Regions from separate parts of the Vibrio algicola genome, predicted to be linked through region 2. Evidence: predicted binding sites of a transcription regulator. Region 2 holds the regulator's gene; the other holds the start of a gene.

Region 1 (9,224 bases), 780 kb from region 2:
AGTCGCTGCAATGTTAGTGATGGATTCACCCACCGCTAAACGCGCAGAGGCGCCAAAGTCGAGTAAGGCAACCGGCGTGCGCTCACCTAGCGACATTGCTTCGCCATGATAAGTATCATAACTTGCTGCCGTTACTGCGCAGTTAGCCACAGGAACTTGCCAAGGACCAACCATTTGATCACGAGCCACTAATCCGGTTACCGAGCGGTCGCCAATAGTAATAAGGAAGGTTTTTTCCGCCACTGTTGGCAAGCGAAGTACGCGATCCAGCGCTTCATTAAGCTCAATTTCGCTGCGATCAATCGCTGGGTTATTGGCTTTTAATGTTTTGGCATCACGGTGCATTTTAGGCGTATTACCTAAAAGAACATCCATCGGCATATCAATCGGCGTATTGTCGAAATGTGAATCCTCTAACTTCAATTCGCGTTCTTGTGTTGCCACACCCACAACGGCATAAGGCGCGCGTTCACGCTGACAAATCGCTTCAAATGCAGCCATGTTTTCTGGCGCGACGGCCATAACATAACGTTCTTGTGATTCATTACACCAAATCTCTAATGGGCTCATTCCTGGCTCATCGTTTGGTACATCACGCAATTGGAAAATACCGCCACGCTCACCATCATCGACTAACTCAGGTAAGGCATTAGAGATACCACCGGCGCCCACATCGTGAATAAAGGCGATCGGGTTATCGTCACCCAACTGCCAACAACGGTCGATCACTTCTTGGCAACGACGTTCCATTTCTGGGTTTTCACGTTGTACTGAAGCAAAATCTAAGTCTTCTGCCGATTGACCCGATGCCATTGAAGACGCCGCTCCGCCGCCCAGACCAATATTCATCGCAGGGCCACCCAACACAATTAAGCTCGCGCCGACTGGGATCTCTTTTTTCTGAACATGCTCGTCACGAATATTACCTAAACCACCAGCCAACATGATTGGCTTGTGGTATCCACGAATTTCTTCGCCGTTATGAGAGTTAACTTTTTGTTCGTAAGTACGGAAGTAACCGAGTAGGTTTGGACGACCAAATTCATTGTTAAATGCCGCGCCGCCTAGTGGGCCTTCAAGCATAATATCCAATGCTGTGACGATACGACTTGGTTTGCCAAAATCGGTTTCCCAAGGTTGCACAAAGTTTGGAATCTTAAGGTTCGATACCGAGAAACCGACTAAACCAGCTTTTGGTTTGCCACCGATACCGGTTGCGCCTTCATCACGAATTTCGCCGCCAGAACCGGTTGAAGCGCCCGGCCAAGGCGAGATCGCAGTTGGATGGTTGTGGGTTTCAACTTTCATTAAGATATGTGCGAGCTCTTGGCTGTAGCCATATTCGCGTGTTTTTGGATCTGGGAAGAAACGACCCACATTAGAACCCACCATCACCGCCGCGTTGTCTTTATAAGCAGACAATACGTTATCCGGTGTTACTTCCATGGTGTTTTTGATCATTTTGAACAAAGACTTTTCTTGTTCAACGCCATCAATGGTCCAGCCAGCATTAAAGATTTTATGACGACAATGCTCTGAGTTCGCTTGAGCAAACATCATCAATTCAATATCCGTTGGGTTACGGCCTAACTTTTGGGTAAAGCTTTCGACTAAGTAACCAATTTCATCATCGGCTAAGGCTAAACCAAGGCTAACATTGGCCTCTTCTAGCGCAGCACGTCCACCAGTTAATAGATCAACTTCAGAGACTGGCGCAGGTTGCGCGACGTTAAACAAGGCATCTGCTTGCTCAAAATCAGAAAACACCACTTCCATCATGCGATCATGCAATAGTGCTTTAAGCTCTAATAATTGCAGTTCTGATAATTCGACTGAGGATTCAACATAATAAGCCGTACCACGCTCAAGACGTTTGATTTTGCTTAAACCACAATTATGGGCGATATCAGAGGCTTTTGATGACCAAGGCGAGATGGTGCCAGGGCGAGGAGTGGTCAATAGTAGTAGACCTTGAGGCTCGTGATCTTCAATGGTAGGACCATACGTAAGCAGCTTTTCTAACTTTTCAACTTCTTTGCTATCAAGTTCAGAAGTCAGGTCAGCAAAATGCGCAAATTCAGCATAAATGCTCGACACAGGTAGGTTTAACTCACGACAAAGCTCTAAAAGCTTGTTGACACGAAATTCGGATAAAGCGGGTGAACCACGCAAAATTCTCATGTACTTAGGTCTCTTTGGCTGTTGGTTTATAAAATACGTCATCACAACAAAGTGATATTGAAATAATTTCAACGACTTAAATCAAATATCGAAGTTATTTCAATCTCACCTTTACCTCACAGGTGGCCTTTGGCGCACATTATAGAGGAAATCCCCACTCGAAGTAACACCCAAAGCAACCGTTTGCGCAAATTATTTTCATTGCCTAATCCAAAAAATATAAATGAGATAAATTTGAATCGTATTATATCGAAAACATTATAAGTTACAGCCAGATCATAAGCTGATTCTGACAACTTTGCTGACAACCGCTGCATTTGGTATAAAGGAGGTCTAAACATTTTATGAGATCCCCTTTTTGACTAAATTTCACTCTCATTTCCAATATAAACGCTGGTTAGTGGTGCTATGTATCCTAATAGGATTAACCGCTTGCCAACCAGATACTAAGCCTTTGTCTGACTTAGAGCAGATCCAACAACGTGGTGTATTACGCGTTGGAACTTTGAACAATCAAATTTCTTATTTTATCGGCACCGATGGTCCGACCGGATTGGATTATGAACTTGCGCAAAGATTCGCCAAAGAGCTTGGAGTAAAGCTAGAAATTAAACCGGCTTATCACTCAAGTGGGCTTTTCCCAGCCTTAAAAAATCATGAAGTGGATATGATTGCCGCGGGAATTAGCCACACGCCTGAGCGATTAAAACACTTCAATGTTGGTCCGGCTTATTACTATGCTAGCCAACAAGTGGTCTACCGCAAAGGTACTTGGCGACCACGCAACCTGAAACAGTTAATCGAAAAACAAAGCAGCGAAAATAAAGAAAACTTTGTGGTGGTTAAAGGATCTGAATTCGATCAAACACTACAAAACCTCGCCAAAGACAACCCAAAATTAACCTGGGAAACCGTCGAAAATAATGATACTAACGATCTGTTAAAAAAAGTATCAACTGGAGATATCGATTTTACGGTGGTCGATTCCATTTCATTATCAATCAACCAAAGGCTACATCCCCGCTTAGCCACAGCATTTGAACTCACCGAAGATCAACCTATTTCTTGGTACATCCGCAAATCAGATAATGATTCTCTGTACGCCATGATGCTAGAGTTTTTCGGTAACATGAACCAATCAGGTAAATTAGCCCGTCTGGAAGAGAAGTATTTTGGCCATATTCAAAGTTTTGACTATGTGGATACTCGTGCTTTTATTCGCTCATTAGACAGCAAATTACCTAAATATAAAAAGCTATTTCAGACCTATTCGAAAGAATTTGATTGGCGTTTAATTGCGGCATTATCGTATCAAGAATCGCATTGGAACCCTTACGCCACCTCTCCAACTGGAGTGCGCGGCATGATGATGCTGACCCAATCAACCGCTAAAATGGTGAATGTTAAAAACCGACTGATCCCGGCTCAATCGATCCAAGGTGGTGTGACTTATTTACGCGGCATTGTGAAACGGATCCCCGATTCAATCCCTGAGCACGAAAAAATCTGGTTTGCTTTAGCATCCTATAACTTAGGTTTTGGTCATGTTATGGATGCTCGTAGACTGACTAAAGCGCAAAAGGCCAATCCTGATTCTTGGACAGATGTGAAGGCACGCTTACCGAAACTGCAACTTCCTGGTTACTACCGTTATACCCGTTATGGCTATGCCCGAGGGAGTGAAGCGAAGAACTATGTAGAAAATATCCGTCGTTATTACCAAACAATTATTGGTTATGAAGCACAAGAAAAACAAGAAATCCGTAACGACAATCTTGATGCCGATTTTACGGTGATTGATGCCCCCGTGAGTAGTGCGGTGAGCGCGGCGGTCAGTACTGCAACCAACACCGAGCAACCAGCCGCAGAATCAAAATAGAGCATCTATAGAAACAAAAAAGAGAAAACAGCATGGGCTAAGTACACACATACTTAGCCCATTCATTTAACTGTCACATTGATTATCTAGACTGAGATCGACTTAGCAAAGGAAGGCTTAAAAAGTCACTATACTTAAGATATTCACCTTTGATGTATGTAGCAATGATCTATACCAAGGTGCTTCATATAGAAAATGCTTTATACATCAATACATGACGATGACTAAGGAGATATACCAATGTTCTCTCGAAAAAAAATCACCAGTTCATTATTTTCACGCAATTCAAGCTCAACCCGTAGAAAGCGCATGTTATCGAACAACAAAAAGAAAGTGATTTGGCGACATCGTAGCTTCGTGTTTTGTGCTGAGGTCGTGTCATAGTTCACCCTACCTCTGTTATTTGAATGAATACCTTTTACCCAATAACGACTGCAATACTTCTATCACTTCTAACAGCACCATAACCAACACAACCTGCGGCAAATGGATCATTGCTAATTTGCCGAACCATCCTTTTTATTGAGCTGATTGATATTCAATGATTAACGCTCATCTTTTCTTTTTTGCTTAATTTCCTTACGGCGACGTCGGAAAAATTGTTGCAACTGCTCACGGCATTCATCGGCCAGCAACCCACCTTCTACTTCGGCGTAATGATACGATGCTTGGCTTTCAAACAGATTCAATACCGTCCCTGCCGCTCCTGCTTTTAAATCGGGCGCGCCATAAACAATACGCTTGACTCGACTATGTAACAGCGCTCCGGCGCACATAGGGCAAGGCTCTAACGTGACATATAAGGTCGTGTCGAGTAAGCGATAGTTTTCTAATGCTTGCCCAGCCTTTCGTAAGGTCGATATTTCAGCATGGGCGGTGGCGTCATGCTCACCAATAGCCGCATTCCAGCCTTCGGCGATGATGATTCCGTCTTTAACCAACAACGCCCCAACAGGCACTTCGCCATTGGCTTCAGCTTGGGATGCCAGCTCTATCGCACGGCGCATAAATTGTTCATCTTGGGGACTAAATTGGGGCATTAAAGATTCCGTCGCTATTAAATACAGTCATTTTATTCTATTGAGATTAAGTCTCCGGCACCTTAAATATTATGCTTCTTGCCGTAAAGCAAAAGCGAGATCCCGTATCTTCTTCCCTTAGGCTCATGTACGGAATGACGATCGCGGGTGCTGGTTTTTAACAGTCGATGATTATACGGGATTGAGTGATTTTCTACAGACAAAAAAATCCCCGTCTATTGCTAGACAGGGATTTCAAAAGTTTAATCAGTTAATACTTTGCCCAAAGGCAGAAGAATTAAGCTTGACCTTTAACTTCTTTAAGGCCGTTGAAAGGTGCTTTAGAACCTAGAGCTTCTTCAATACGGATTAGTTGGTTGTACTTAGCAACACGGTCAGAACGGCTCATAGAACCTGTTTTGATTTGACCTGCAGCAGTACCAACAGCAAGATCAGCAATCGTTGCATCTTCAGTTTCACCAGAACGGTGAGAGATAACTGCAGTGTAACCAGCATCTTTCGCCATTTTGATAGCCGCTAGAGTTTCAGTCAAAGAACCGATTTGGTTGAATTTGATAAGGATAGAGTTCGCTACGCCTTTCTCAATACCTTCCGCTAGGATCTTAGTGTTTGTAACGAATAGATCGTCACCAACGATTTGAAGTTTGCCACCTAGAAGTTCAGTTTGGTGCTTGAAGCCATCCCAATCTGATTCGTCTAGACCATCTTCAATCGAAACGATTGGGAATTGGTTAGCAAGGTCTTGTAGGTAGAAGTTAAATTCTTCAGAAGTGAAGATTTTGCCTTCGCCTTTCATGTTGTAGTTTCCAGCTTCTTTGTCGTAAAACTCAGACGCAGCACAGTCCATAGCAAGAGTAATGTCTTTACCAAGAACGTAACCAGCACCTTCTACAGCATCTTTGATTGCAGCAAGAGCAGCAGCGTTAGACTCAAGGTTAGGAGCGAAACCACCTTCATCACCAACTGCAGTGCTTAGGCCTTTAGCTTTAAGTACTTTAGCAAGGTTGTGGAATACTTCAGAACCCATGCGTACAGCTTCTTTGATTGTTTTAGCGCCAACAGGTTGAATCATGAATTCTTGGATATCAACGTTGTTGTCAGCGTGCTCGCCACCATTGATGATGTTCATCATTGGAAGAGGCATAGAGAATACGCCAGGAGTGCCGTTTAGTTCAGCGATGTGCTCGAACAAAGGCATGCCTTTTGCCGCTGCAGCTGCTTTTGCGTTCGCAAGAGAAACAGCAAGAATAGCGTTAGCGCCAAACTTAGATTTGTTTTCTGTGCCGTCTAAATCGATCATGATTTGGTCGATTGCAGCTTGGTCTTTCGCGTCTTTACCAACAAGAGCAGTAGCGATTTCGCCGTTTACTGCTTCGATAGCTTTAAGAACGCCTTTACCTAGGAAACGTGATTTGTCGCCGTCACGTAATTCAAGAGCTTCACGAGAACCAGTTGATGCGCCAGAAGGAGCAGCAGCCATACCTACAAAGCCACCTTCAAGATGAACTTCAGATTCTACTGTTGGGTTACCACGTGAATCAATGATTTCGCGAGCTAGAACTTTTACGATCTTAGACATGAATGTTTCCTCGTTTAATTTAAAATTTAAATGTCAAACTAATGGATAGCAGCACAAATTTTGCAACTATCCGTATCCTTTTTTACATCTTACTTTTTAAATCCTCTAAGGCTAAACATGAGCTTAACCTTAGAAGTGTTGAAACTGCTTTTACTTGTATTCGCTACGTTACTTCTGAACGTCTGCTGCTACTTCAAATTCACCGCGTTGGAATTGACCCGCCGCTTTCACAAAACCAGCGAATAATGGGTGTCCATCACGCGGCGTTGAAGTGAATTCAGGATGGAATTGAGCCGCTACAAACCAAGGATGGTTCGGGTTCTCAATCACTTCCACTAATTTTTTATCGGCAGAAAGTCCTGAAACTTTCAAACCTGCTTTCTCTAATTGAGGGCGCAAGTTGTTATTGACTTCATAACGATGGCGATGACGCTCATGAATTTGAGCATTGCCGTAAAGTTCATGTACTTTAGTGCCTTTTTCAAGGTGGCAAAGTTGTGAACCTAAACGCATAGTGCCGCCAAGGTCTGATGATTCGGTACGTTCTTCAACCTTACCTTCTTTATCGACCCATTCAGTAATAAGGCCAACCACAGGGAATTTTGTCTCTGGGTTAAACTCAGTTGAATGTGCGCCTTCAAGGCCAACAACGTTACGTGCGTATTCAATTAACGCCACTTGCATACCCAGACAAATACCTAAGTAAGGAACTTGGTTTTCGCGTGCATATTGCGCGGCCATAATTTTGCCTTCAATACCACGGTCACCAAAGCCACCAGGAACTAAGATAGCGTCTAAGCCTTCTAGTAATTCGGTACCTTTAGATTCTACGTCTTGAGAATCTACATACTTAATGGTTACGCTTAAACGGTTTTTCAACCCTGCGTGTTTTAAAGCTTCGTTAACTGACTTGTAAGCATCTGGTAATTCGATGTATTTACCTACCATACCAATGGTAATTTCACCAGTTGGATTGGCTTCTTCGTAAATAACTTGTTCCCATTCAGTCAAGTTAGCTTCAGGTGCATTGATACCAAAGCGTGTGCACACTAAGTTATCAAGACCTTGTGCGTGGATCAATTGTGGGATTTTGTAGATTGAATCTACATCCTTCATTGAAATCACGGCTTTTTCCTGCACATTACAGAACAACGCAATTTTCTTACGTTCATTGGCAGGAATGATACGATCGCTACGACAAACCAAAATATCTGGTTGAATACCGATAGATAGTAATTCTTTTACCGAGTGTTGAGTCGGTTTAGTTTTCACTTCACCCGCTGCGGCAAGGTAAGGTACTAACGTTAGGTGCATGAACATTGCGCGTTCACGGCCAACTTCAGCCGCTAACTGACGAATCGCTTCCATAAATGGTAGAGATTCGATATCACCAACGGTGCCACCCACTTCAACTAAAGCAATATCATGGCCTTCAGCACCAGCAATAACGCGATCTTTGATCGAGTTAGTGATGTGAGGAATAACCTGAATGGTTGCACCTAAATAATCACCACGGCGCTCTTTACGAAGAACATCTTCATAAACACGACCAGCAGTAAAGTTATTACGTTTAGTCATCTTGGTACGAATGAAACGTTCGTAATGACCAAGATCGAGATCGGTTTCCGCACCATCTTCCGTGACGAATACTTCACCATGTTGAGTCGGGCTCATTGTGCCTGGATCAACGTTGATGTATGGGTCAAGTTTCATCATGGTCACTTTAAGACCACGAGCTTCTAAAATAGCTGCCAGTGATGCGGCTGCAATACCTTTACCTAGCGAGGATACAACCCCACCAGTAACAAAAATGTAATTTGTTGTCATGCTTAACCTGAAATTGGGTGAATGAGGGAAAATAGGTGCTTCTGGACGGGATAAAAATATACCAGAAGCGCTTTTCCGCTACAACGTGAAATCTATCACAGTCGGTAATTTAATTTTTTGCTTCAAATCAATTTCCCTTGTACCTAAGAGGTAGTAATGTAATTCTTGGGCGCGTTCTTTGTCTAACTTAACAGCATAAACCATCATATACTCTGCTTTTCTTCTATTTTCACTTCATCCCAAGCGAGATCAAGCTCTTCCAAAGCACAATCCTCTAAAGGTTTATTTTTTCGCTGAATCTTAGTTTCCACTCCGCGAAAGCGACGTTCAAATTTATTGTTGGCTTTGCAAAGCACCATTTCAGGATCTTTTCCAAGATGCCGAACCAAGTTCACCACCGCAAACATCAGATCGCCTAACTCTTCTTCGACTCTTTGCTCGTTAATATCGACTTGCAAGGCCTCTTCCATCACCTCTGCAATTTCTTCTTGTACTTTATCAACCACAGGTCCAAGCGTGGGCCAATCAAAGCCATATTGAGCCACTTTATGTTGGATCTGATTAGCCCTTTCAAGTGCAGGCAAAGATGTTGATATTGAGTCTAGAATACTTTGTTCGATTTTGCTTACTTCGGTTTTCATCTTTTTCATCGCTCATTCTGTCACATCGTCAAAGTCATTGAAGTAACAGCGTCAAAGACTTTGGGGATAAGAAAACA
Region 2 (9,224 bases):
GGCATCTTGGGCGATCGCGCTTTGTGTGATTTGGAATATGTTGAAGATTCAGCGGCCGATACGGATATGAACGTGGTGATGACCGAAGAAGGCAAAATGATTGAAGTACAAGGCACTGCAGAAGGCGAAGCGTTTTCTCGTGCTGAGCTCAATCAGTTATTAGATTTAGCCGAAAAAGGCATTAACGATATTATCGCAGTGCAAAAAGCAACGTTAGCCCAATAGTTTTTAATGGCTCCTCATTGAGGGGCTATTTTTTTGTGTGAATATTATGATTAGGTCATTCTGGTCATTAGTGAGAAAGAAAAGAGAGAAACCATGAAAGCATATCAACGTGAATTTATTGAGTTCGCCCTTGAGAAACAAGTTCTTAAGTTTGGCGAGTTTACTTTAAAATCGGGTCGTACTAGCCCTTACTTCTTCAATGCTGGCTTGTTTAATACTGGCCGTGATTTAGCCCGTTTAGGTCGTTTTTATGCCGCTGCATTAGCCGAATCTGGCATTCAGTTTGATGTGTTGTTTGGCCCAGCTTACAAAGGCATTCCAATTGCGACCACCACCGCAGTTGCTTTAGCCGATCACCACGATATTGATACGCCATACTGCTTTAACCGTAAAGAAGCTAAAGATCACGGTGAAGGTGGCAACTTGGTCGGCAATCCATTAGACGGTCGCATTATGTTGGTGGACGATGTGATCACCGCTGGTACGGCTATTCGTGAATCAATGGAAATCATTAAAGCCAATGGTGCTGATTTAGCTGGCGTTTTAGTGGCGATTGATCGTCAAGAAAAAGGCAAAGGCGAGTTGTCAGCGATTCAAGAAGTGGAACGTGATTTCGGTTGCGCGGTTATCTCTATCATCTGTTTAGGCGATCTAGTGACTTATCTTGAAGAGCAAGGCAACAGCGCAGAGCAGCTAGAGTCGGTCAAGGCTTACCGCGCTCAATATGGCATCTAATGTTTAGCCTTTAAAGCTACAGTTTTGTTGCTTCTTTTGGTGAGTTAACCAATATAGATCCAACGGTGCTTTCTGCAATTAACGGACAATATAGCTTAAGTTATATGGTTAAGATTGACGGTTATCCGTCACTTAACCTTTAAACCCCGTCATTTCATTTGAAGTGGCGGGGTTTCTTTTTTCTGCTCTTGCCTAAGAATCTGTACACTTTTATATACACAGTAATTTGTCTGGTTTTTTGTGTGATATTTGACCCATTATCGCTGCTTTTTGTTATTGACGGGTCGATTTATCTAGTTTTAATGGTAAATTGTTGTAAATAATTTTGAACGGTAAGTGTAAATGAGTAATTCAAAGGTTTTAGGCAGTACTTTGATTATTGCCGGTACCACGATTGGTGCCGGAATGTTGGCGTTGCCAATTGCGTCAGCAGGACTGGGCTTTATGACTTCGCTTGTGATCATGGTAGCGATGTGGGCATTAATGGCGTACACCGCATTATTGATGTTAGAGCTGCACCAACATGCTGATTATGATGCCACCTTGCATACCTTGGCTAAGCAATTTCTCGGTGATAAGGGAAAGTGGCTGGCGACCTTTGCGATGTTGTTTTTGTTTTACGCCCTTTGCGCGGCCTACATTGCGGGTGGTGGTGGGCAATTTAATGACAAGCTGCATAACTGGTTTGAGTTAGATGTGTCTAACGGCCTAGGAACACTTATCTTTACCATCTTGATTGCGGCGATTGTTACCTTTGGTACGTCATCGGTCGACAAGGTTAATCGGGTGCTGTTTACCTGTAAATTGGTCGCGATGGCAATCATGCTGTTTTTCTTAACTCCCAACATTCAAGCGGTTCATTTGGTGAATATGCCATTAGAAAAAGGCTTGATTGTGGCGGCATTACCGGTGATTTTCACCTCTTTTGGATTTCATGGCAGCATTCCTGCCGTGGTACGTTATTTAGATCTGGATATGAAAGCGCTGAAAAAAGTGATGGTGTTTGGGTCATTATTGCCGTTAGTGGTGTATATCCTGTGGCAATTAGCGACATTAGGTGTGGTCGATCAAGCCACGCTTGCACAAGCCGGCAATGTCACCGCACTGGTTGGAACCTTGGCGCAAGTGATCCATAGTTCTGCCATTTCTCAAGTGGTGTCAGTGTTTGCTGATCTGGCTTTAATTACTTCTTTTCTTGGGGTGAGCTTAGGCTTATTTGAATTTTTGGGCGACAGCTTGAATAAGAACCAAAGCAAAGGTGGCCGAGTGGGAATCGCGTTAGTGACCTTTGTTCCGCCATTGTGTTTTGCTCTATTTTACCCGCAAGGCTTTATTATGGCACTCGGTTATGCCGCGATTGCCTTAGCGATTTTAGCGTTACTACTGCCGGTTGCGATGGTGAAACGCTCGCGTCAACTCAACTTACAAACCCAAAACTTTACCGTTGCTGGTGGTAATGTGGCGTTGATGTTTGTTTTATTAAGTGGCTTGGTGATCATTGGGGTACAAGTGCTAATCAGCGTAGGAGTATTGCCCGCTATTGGGTAGAGAGTAACGAAAAAGTAAGATCGAAAAAGCCACTGGATTTGCATTCAGTGGCTTTATTTATTTTTGCGTGTACTTAAAATAATCGTGTGTGACGATTAACGAGTACCGTATACCACGATGGTTTTACCATGCGCAGAAATTAGATTTTGCTCTTCTAGCATTTTCAAGATACGACCAACGGTTTCACGAGAGCAGCCAACAATTTGACCAATCTCTTGACGAGTTATCTTAATTTGCATGCCGTCTGGGTGAGTCATTGCATCTGGTTGTTTGGCTAGATTAAGTAGCGTTTGTGCAATACGACCGGTAACGTCTAAGAAGGCTAAGTCACCCACTTTTTGGCTAGTGATTTGTAGGCGAGTTGCCATTTGAGCTGACAGACGCATCAAGATATCTGGATTCACTTGGATAAGCTGACGGAATTTCTTAAATGAAATTTCAGCAACTTCACAAGGTGATTTAGCTCGAACCCAAGCGGTACGCTCTTGATCTTCTTCAAATAGACCTAGCTCACCAATAAAATCGCCTTGGTTTAAGTAAGACAAGATCATCTCTTTGCCTTCTTCATCCTTGATTAATACAGCCACAGACCCTTTTACGATGTAGTACAAAGTTTCTGCTTTTTCGCCAGCATGAATCAAAGTACTTTTTGATGGGTACTTATGAATATGACAATGCGATAGAAACCACTCTAAAGTTGGGTCAGTTTGAGGTTTACCTAGAACCATAATTTGTTACTTCCTCTGAAGGGCTTGCTCAGTTTTGAGTCATTCATCCTGAGACCGGCTAAACTGGTCAAATAGAATAGGTGTTCATCATTTACGCTGCAAGCACTGTTACTGCGTTGGCTTTAAATACTACCCCTTTCCGTAGCGAATTTCTTGATTTTGATCGCCCTGAAGTGGGTATTTAAGCTGTGAAAGTGTGGCCTAAGTCACAGACTCAGCAGTAAGGTGAAATTGATCACCTTTTTAGCCAATTTTACCGGTGTCGATCAGTTGTTGCAGTAGAGGTTGAATGATCAGTTCCATCGCAAAACTCATCTTACCGCCTGGTACCACTAAGGTGTTATGGCGTGACATAAAGGAACCATCAATCATGGCAAGTAGGTAAGGGAAGTCGACATTTTTAATTCCACGCAAACGGATCACTACAAAGCTTTCATCTAAGCTTGGGATGCCTTTGGCGTTTAATGGGTTAGAAGTATCAACGGTTGGCACTCGCTGAAAGTTGATATGAGTACGAGAAAACTGCGGCGTGATGTAATTTAAGTAATCATCCATCGAGCGTACAATCGAATCCATCACCGCTTCACGCGAATGGCCACGATCGCGGGTGTCGCGCACAAATTTTTGGATCCACTCCAAGTTAACAATCGGCACCATACCAATCAAAAAATCGACATGTTGCGAGGCGTTGACTTCCCCATCGACCACACCCCCATGCAAACCTTCGTAGAAAAGCACATCGGTATTATCGGGTAAACCTTGCCATGGGGTAAACGTGCCTGGCATTTGATTGTACGGTACTGCTTCATCAAAACTGTGTAAATAGCGACGAATTTTGCCACTGCCATCTTGACCATACTGATGAAAAAACTTGGCCAGAGCAGGGAAGTCATTGGCTTCAGGGCCAAAGTAACTAATGTGTTTACCTTGCTCGCGTGCTTTACGGATCGCCACATCCATTTCTGGTCGGGTATAGCGATGAAAGCTGTCCCCTTCCACCCATGAGGCTTTAATATCCCTCATATTGAACATTTTTCGGAAGGTTTCTGAGGTGGTGGTGGTTCCTGCGCCAGAGGACCCGGTGACTGCGATGATAGGATGCTTTGCCGACATGATAATCCTTTATTTTCGACCTTGAGAATAGACAGTGTAGAGTAGGGCCTGTAAATAATATACCCAAATGATATGGGTATATATCCGTCTTACTTGCCACCTCACTGCAACTTTAATTACTTTGAGTGTAGATTGATTAACTTAACGAGTTGACGTCCCTGATATCGACACTTTCATGTAATTCGGAAAATACGATCGCCACTTTACCTGATTTTAATTGACGTTGTACCTGTGTGATTTTTTGCTCAAGAGAATAGTCTTGTTCACCATAATCGGTTCCTTCACGCAGAATAAATTCTTTGATCAAGTTGTCGAGGGTGTCGGGATCGATTTGTTGCCAAGGGATAATCATAATATGTTTACTGCTTATTATCTGTGATGATTCACTAATGCTTTCAGATATTACTTATATTTTTGAAAAAGAATAGGCAAAGCCCTTCAGCATCAAGTTGTTGGCAATATTGGTGGCTTAGCGGTATGTGTTGTTGAGATCGAGCTTGAAGTGGCAGTGCATTTAAGGCTTCAACTAAATATTCTTGTTGCTGACGTTCAAGCTGTAATTCAAAGGTTAAACTTTCCCGATATAGCGAAGCGGGTAAGTGAGTTTTATATTGACGACGCAATGACCGAAACTGAGCGAGTAATGCTTGTGTCGGTTGGAGTGATTGTTTCAATCGCTCTTGTTCCTGTGGAGCTAGTGTTAGTTTTTGTTGATCGAGCCATATATACAGCAGTAGTAAATTAACGTTGCCCTGATATTGGTTTTGTAGGGTTAAACACGCCGACTCCACGCCCGGTTGTTGATAGCGTTCTAGACAAAATTGCCAGAACGCTTCTGCTGTAAGAGGTGAACAAGGCGAGTTTGGCATTATTCTTCGCTTAATGCTTCAAGTTGCTCTTGCAGTTCCATCCACTCCACCTCAACATTTTCGAGTTGCGCTTTGCTGGTAGCTTGTAGGTTGAGCACTTGGGTCAGCTTGGCTTTATTTTCATCTTGATAAAGAGAGACGTCCCCCAGTTGTTCTTCCGCTTGTGCCAATGCTTGACTGTGTTTGTCCATTTGCGTTTCAAGTTGAGTGACTTTTTTACGCAGCGGCGCGGTTTGTTTACGGCGCTCCGCATCAAGACGTTTTTGTTCTTTACGATTGGCGGCGCTGTTGGTGTTGGGGCTGTTATCCACTTCGCCTTGAGCGTCTTTTTTATCTTGCTTTTGTTGGTCGGTGAGCCATTTATAATAGTCGGTAAGATCGCCATCAAACGGCATCACTTGTTGGGCATCGACTAGGTAAAGATCATCGGTGGTGGCGCGCAATAAATAACGATCGTGGCTGACAATCACCATCGCACCCTCAAAGGTTTGCAACGCCATGGTCAGCGCTTGGCGCATATCCAAATCAAGGTGGTTGGTTGGTTCATCGAGCAGCAATAGATTGGGTTTTTGCCACACTAATAACGCTAATACCAAACGTGCTTTTTCGCCACCTGAGAATGGGGCGACCTTATCTAATGCTTTTTCGCCTTGGAAACCAAAACTACCAAGATAATCACGTAACTGTTGTTCGGTTTGATTGCTGGCAATTTGCATTAAGTGCTGCAGCGGGGTTTCTTCTGGGTGCAAGGTTTCGAGTTGATGCTGCGCAAAGTAACCAATCTTCACCCCTTGAGAATAGGTCAGATCGCCGCCTTGTGGATTAAGCTCGCCCGATAATAGTTTGATTAAGGTCGATTTACCTGCGCCATTACGCCCAAGTAAGCCGATGCGGCTACCTGGGACTAAATTTAAGCGAATTTTTTCTAAGATCAAGCGATCGCCATAACCTGCAGATACATCGTCCATCATCATGATCGGATTAGGCAATGCAGCGGGTTGACGGAATTCGAAATTAAATGGGTTATCAAATTGCGCTGGCAGAACCTTTTCCATTTTCTCTAACGCTTTAATCCGGCTTTGGGCTTGGCGAGCTTTAGAGGCTTTATAACGAAAACGGTCGATGTAACTTTGCATGTGCGACATTTGTTTTTGCTGCTTGCTGTACATTGCCTGTTGTTGCATTAACTTTTGTGCACGTTGGGTTTCAAAGGAAGAATAGTTACCTGTGTATTCATTCAGATCTTGATTTTCAACATGCACAATGCGGCCAACGATTGGATCTAAAAAGTCTCTATCATGCGAGATCAAAATCAGTGTGCCAGGGTAATTTTGTAGCCATTTTTCCAGCCACAATACCGCATCTAAATCTAAGTGGTTGGTGGGTTCATCCAGCAGCAATAAATCGGAGCGGCACAATAATGCTTGAGCAAGGTTTAAACGCATGCGCCAGCCGCCCGAGAACTGGGTCAGGCTCCATTGCATTTGTTCTTGGCTAAATCCGAGGCCATTGAGCAGTTCGGCTGCGCGCGAATTTATAGTATAGCCACCAACAATATCAATCTTGCTGTGTAACTCTGCTACCAAAGTGCCATTATCGGCTTGTTCTGCCTTTGCGAGTTGTTGCTCTAAACGTCGAAATTCACGGTCGCCATCAATCACATAATCAATTGCAGCTCGATCTAACGCGGGCGTTTCTTGCGCTACCCAAGCTAATTCCCAATGGGCTGGCATTTGAAAGTTACCGGCGTCGATAGCCAGTTCATCTTTTAATAAGGCAAATAGCGTTGATTTACCACAACCGTTTTTGCCGACTAAACCGACTTTATCACCCGGATGAATAGTGGCTGAAGCTTGTTCTAATAAAGGCTTTCCGCCACGCAGCAATTGAATGTCTGAAAATATAATCATAGGGTTGTGGTCTAATTTGGGCGCTAAGTAAATAAAGGCGTAAGCCAGATGAAATTGCAGAGAATAGTAGGCGTTTCGTCAATAAATGTCGATCATTATACGATTTAAGATAAGATACTTATTATACTTAAAGCACATTAAGTTAGCATGGAACAAAGGAAAGACATCAAGGAGCAGGTATGTCTCAAACAAGGAGCGGTTCAACATCCGCGCCGGTATCACTTAAAGGATCAGCACTGCAAGGATCATCAAACTCACCCAATCCACCCCGAGTGTTGGTTATTTTTGCACATCCCGATCCGATCGATTCTGTTGCCAATCAAATCTTACTCAAAGCGATTCAAGATCTTCCTCATGTGCGTGTGCATGACTTATATGCCCGTTATCCAGATTTCTTTATAGATGTGGCGATAGAGCATCACCTGTTACTTGAACACGATATCATTGTCTTTCAACACCCTCTATTTATGTATTCTTGCCCTGCGTTAATGAAAGAATGGATGGATACCGTATTAGGCAAAGGTTTTGCATTTGGTGAAGGGCGGGCGTTGGCCGGAAAAACTTGGCGTAGCGTAATAACGGTGGGCGGATCTAAGCAAGCCTTTAGCGACAAAGGCTATAACCAATATCCATTAGAGCAAATACTGCAACCTTTTGAACTGACGGCAAAATTATGCCAAATGAATTGGCTGGAGCCGTTAGTCTTATATTGGGCTCGCAATGTCAATCATGCAGAACGCTTACAACATGCCCAAGCCTACCGTCAATGGCTAATGAATCTGTAACATCGACTTGGCGAAACAAGGAGTGTAAATGGCACCAACAACCTTTGAATTATTAGAAAGTGGCGTAGTCTTTTTATCGGCAGCGGTGATTGCGGTGCCGCTGGCGCAACGTTTTGGCTTAGGCTCAGTGCTTGGGTATTTGTTGGCCGGTATTGCGATTGGTCCTTGGGGATTAGGGCTGATTAGTGATGTCGACAGCGTCATGCACTTTGCGGAATTTGGTGTGGTGTTATTGCTGTTTTTGATCGGTTTAGAATTGAACCCTAAAAAACTATGGCAAATGCGTATTCCTATTTTAGGTTTAGGCGGCGCACAAGTGGTGGTGACCACATTAATTCTCTCTGCGATTGCCCATTGGTTTGGCATTAGCTGGCAAAACAGCTTAGTGATCGGGATGGGGTTGGCGTTGTCTTCTACTGCGATTGCTTTGCGAGTGATTGAAGAGCAAGGGCTGGGCGGCACCGAAACCGGACAGTCAGGTTTTGCGATTTTGTTATTCCAAGATATCGCTGTGATCCCCATGCTTGCTATGTTGCCATTATTGGCAGGCAATGTGGGCGGCGATTGGTTAGATGCGGTATGGATGATTGGTGGTGTGGTCGGGTTATTAGTCGGAGGCCATTATTTATTGCGACCTATTTTTCGCTTTGTGGTGATGAGCCGAGTACGAGAACTGTTTACTGTCGCTGCATTATTGTTGGTGATTGGTATTTCGGTGATCATGCAAAAACTCGGTTTATCCATGGCGTTAGGGACTTTTTTGGCCGGCGTTTTACTGGCAGAGAGTGAATACCGTCATGAATTAGAAAGCGCGATTGAACCATTTAAAGGTTTGCTGCTGGGGTTGTTCTTTATGTCGGTTGGCATGGCGGTCAATTTAGGCTTGTTGGGGTTATATCCAATCAAAATTCTATTGGCGGTGGTGGCCTTAGTCACCATCAAAGGATTATTGATTTACGGCTTGGCGCGCTTAATGGGCACTCGAGCCAAAGCACGCAGTCGAATGGCGGCTATATTGAGCCAAGGCGGTGAGTTTGCTTTTGTGTTGTTTACCGCCGCATCAGGGCAAGGGCTGCTTGGAACCGAGATGACGTCGTTCTTGCTGGTGGTAGTGAGCTTATCCATGATGACCACCCCCCTGATCTTACTGGCGCAACAAAAATGGTTTAGCCGTACCATTAATGTGCAGGATGACATGCAATCGGATGTGGTTAATGAAGAGCCAAGAGTGATCGTGGCTGGCTTTGGGCGTTTTGGCCAAGTGGTGGGCCGCTTGCTGTACGCCAATAAAATTCGCATTACGGTATTAGA

The links. Region 2 encodes CRP, which controls carbon source genes, mostly activating them, when cyclic AMP is high. Its sites were predicted from a motif close to TGTGANNNNNNTCACA; they were not measured.
Region 1: a site for CRP is predicted at 8,591-8,606, ahead of GFB47_RS02580 (CTP synthase). Genes of this name have one in related genera too.

Annotation. Positions count from the first base shown of each region.
Region 1 covers NZ_CP045699.1:572,562-581,785, reverse strand. Annotated here, with positions in the region: gene purL (phosphoribosylformylglycinamidine synthase) at 1-2,181, opposite strand, end outside; gene mltF (membrane-bound lytic murein transglycosylase MltF) at 2,540-4,060, shown strand; gene tadA (tRNA adenosine(34) deaminase TadA) at 4,606-5,100, opposite strand; gene eno (phosphopyruvate hydratase) at 5,378-6,679, opposite strand; gene GFB47_RS02580 (CTP synthase) at 6,848-8,506, opposite strand; partial or broken gene GFB47_RS02575 (MazG family protein) at 8,710-9,150, opposite strand.
Region 2 covers NZ_CP045699.1:2,315,342-2,324,565, reverse strand. Annotated here, with positions in the region: gene rph (ribonuclease PH) at 1-225, shown strand, start outside; gene pyrE (orotate phosphoribosyltransferase) at 319-960, shown strand; gene GFB47_RS10640 (aromatic amino acid transport family protein) at 1,303-2,508, shown strand; gene crp (cAMP-activated global transcriptional regulator CRP) at 2,604-3,236, opposite strand; gene GFB47_RS10630 (phosphoribulokinase) at 3,480-4,349, opposite strand; gene GFB47_RS10625 (YheU family protein) at 4,486-4,701, opposite strand; gene GFB47_RS10620 (TIGR02444 family protein) at 4,745-5,221, opposite strand; gene GFB47_RS10615 (ABC transporter ATP-binding protein) at 5,218-7,128, opposite strand; gene kefG (glutathione-regulated potassium-efflux system ancillary protein KefG) at 7,308-7,913, shown strand; gene kefB (glutathione-regulated potassium-efflux system protein KefB) at 7,942-9,224, shown strand, end outside.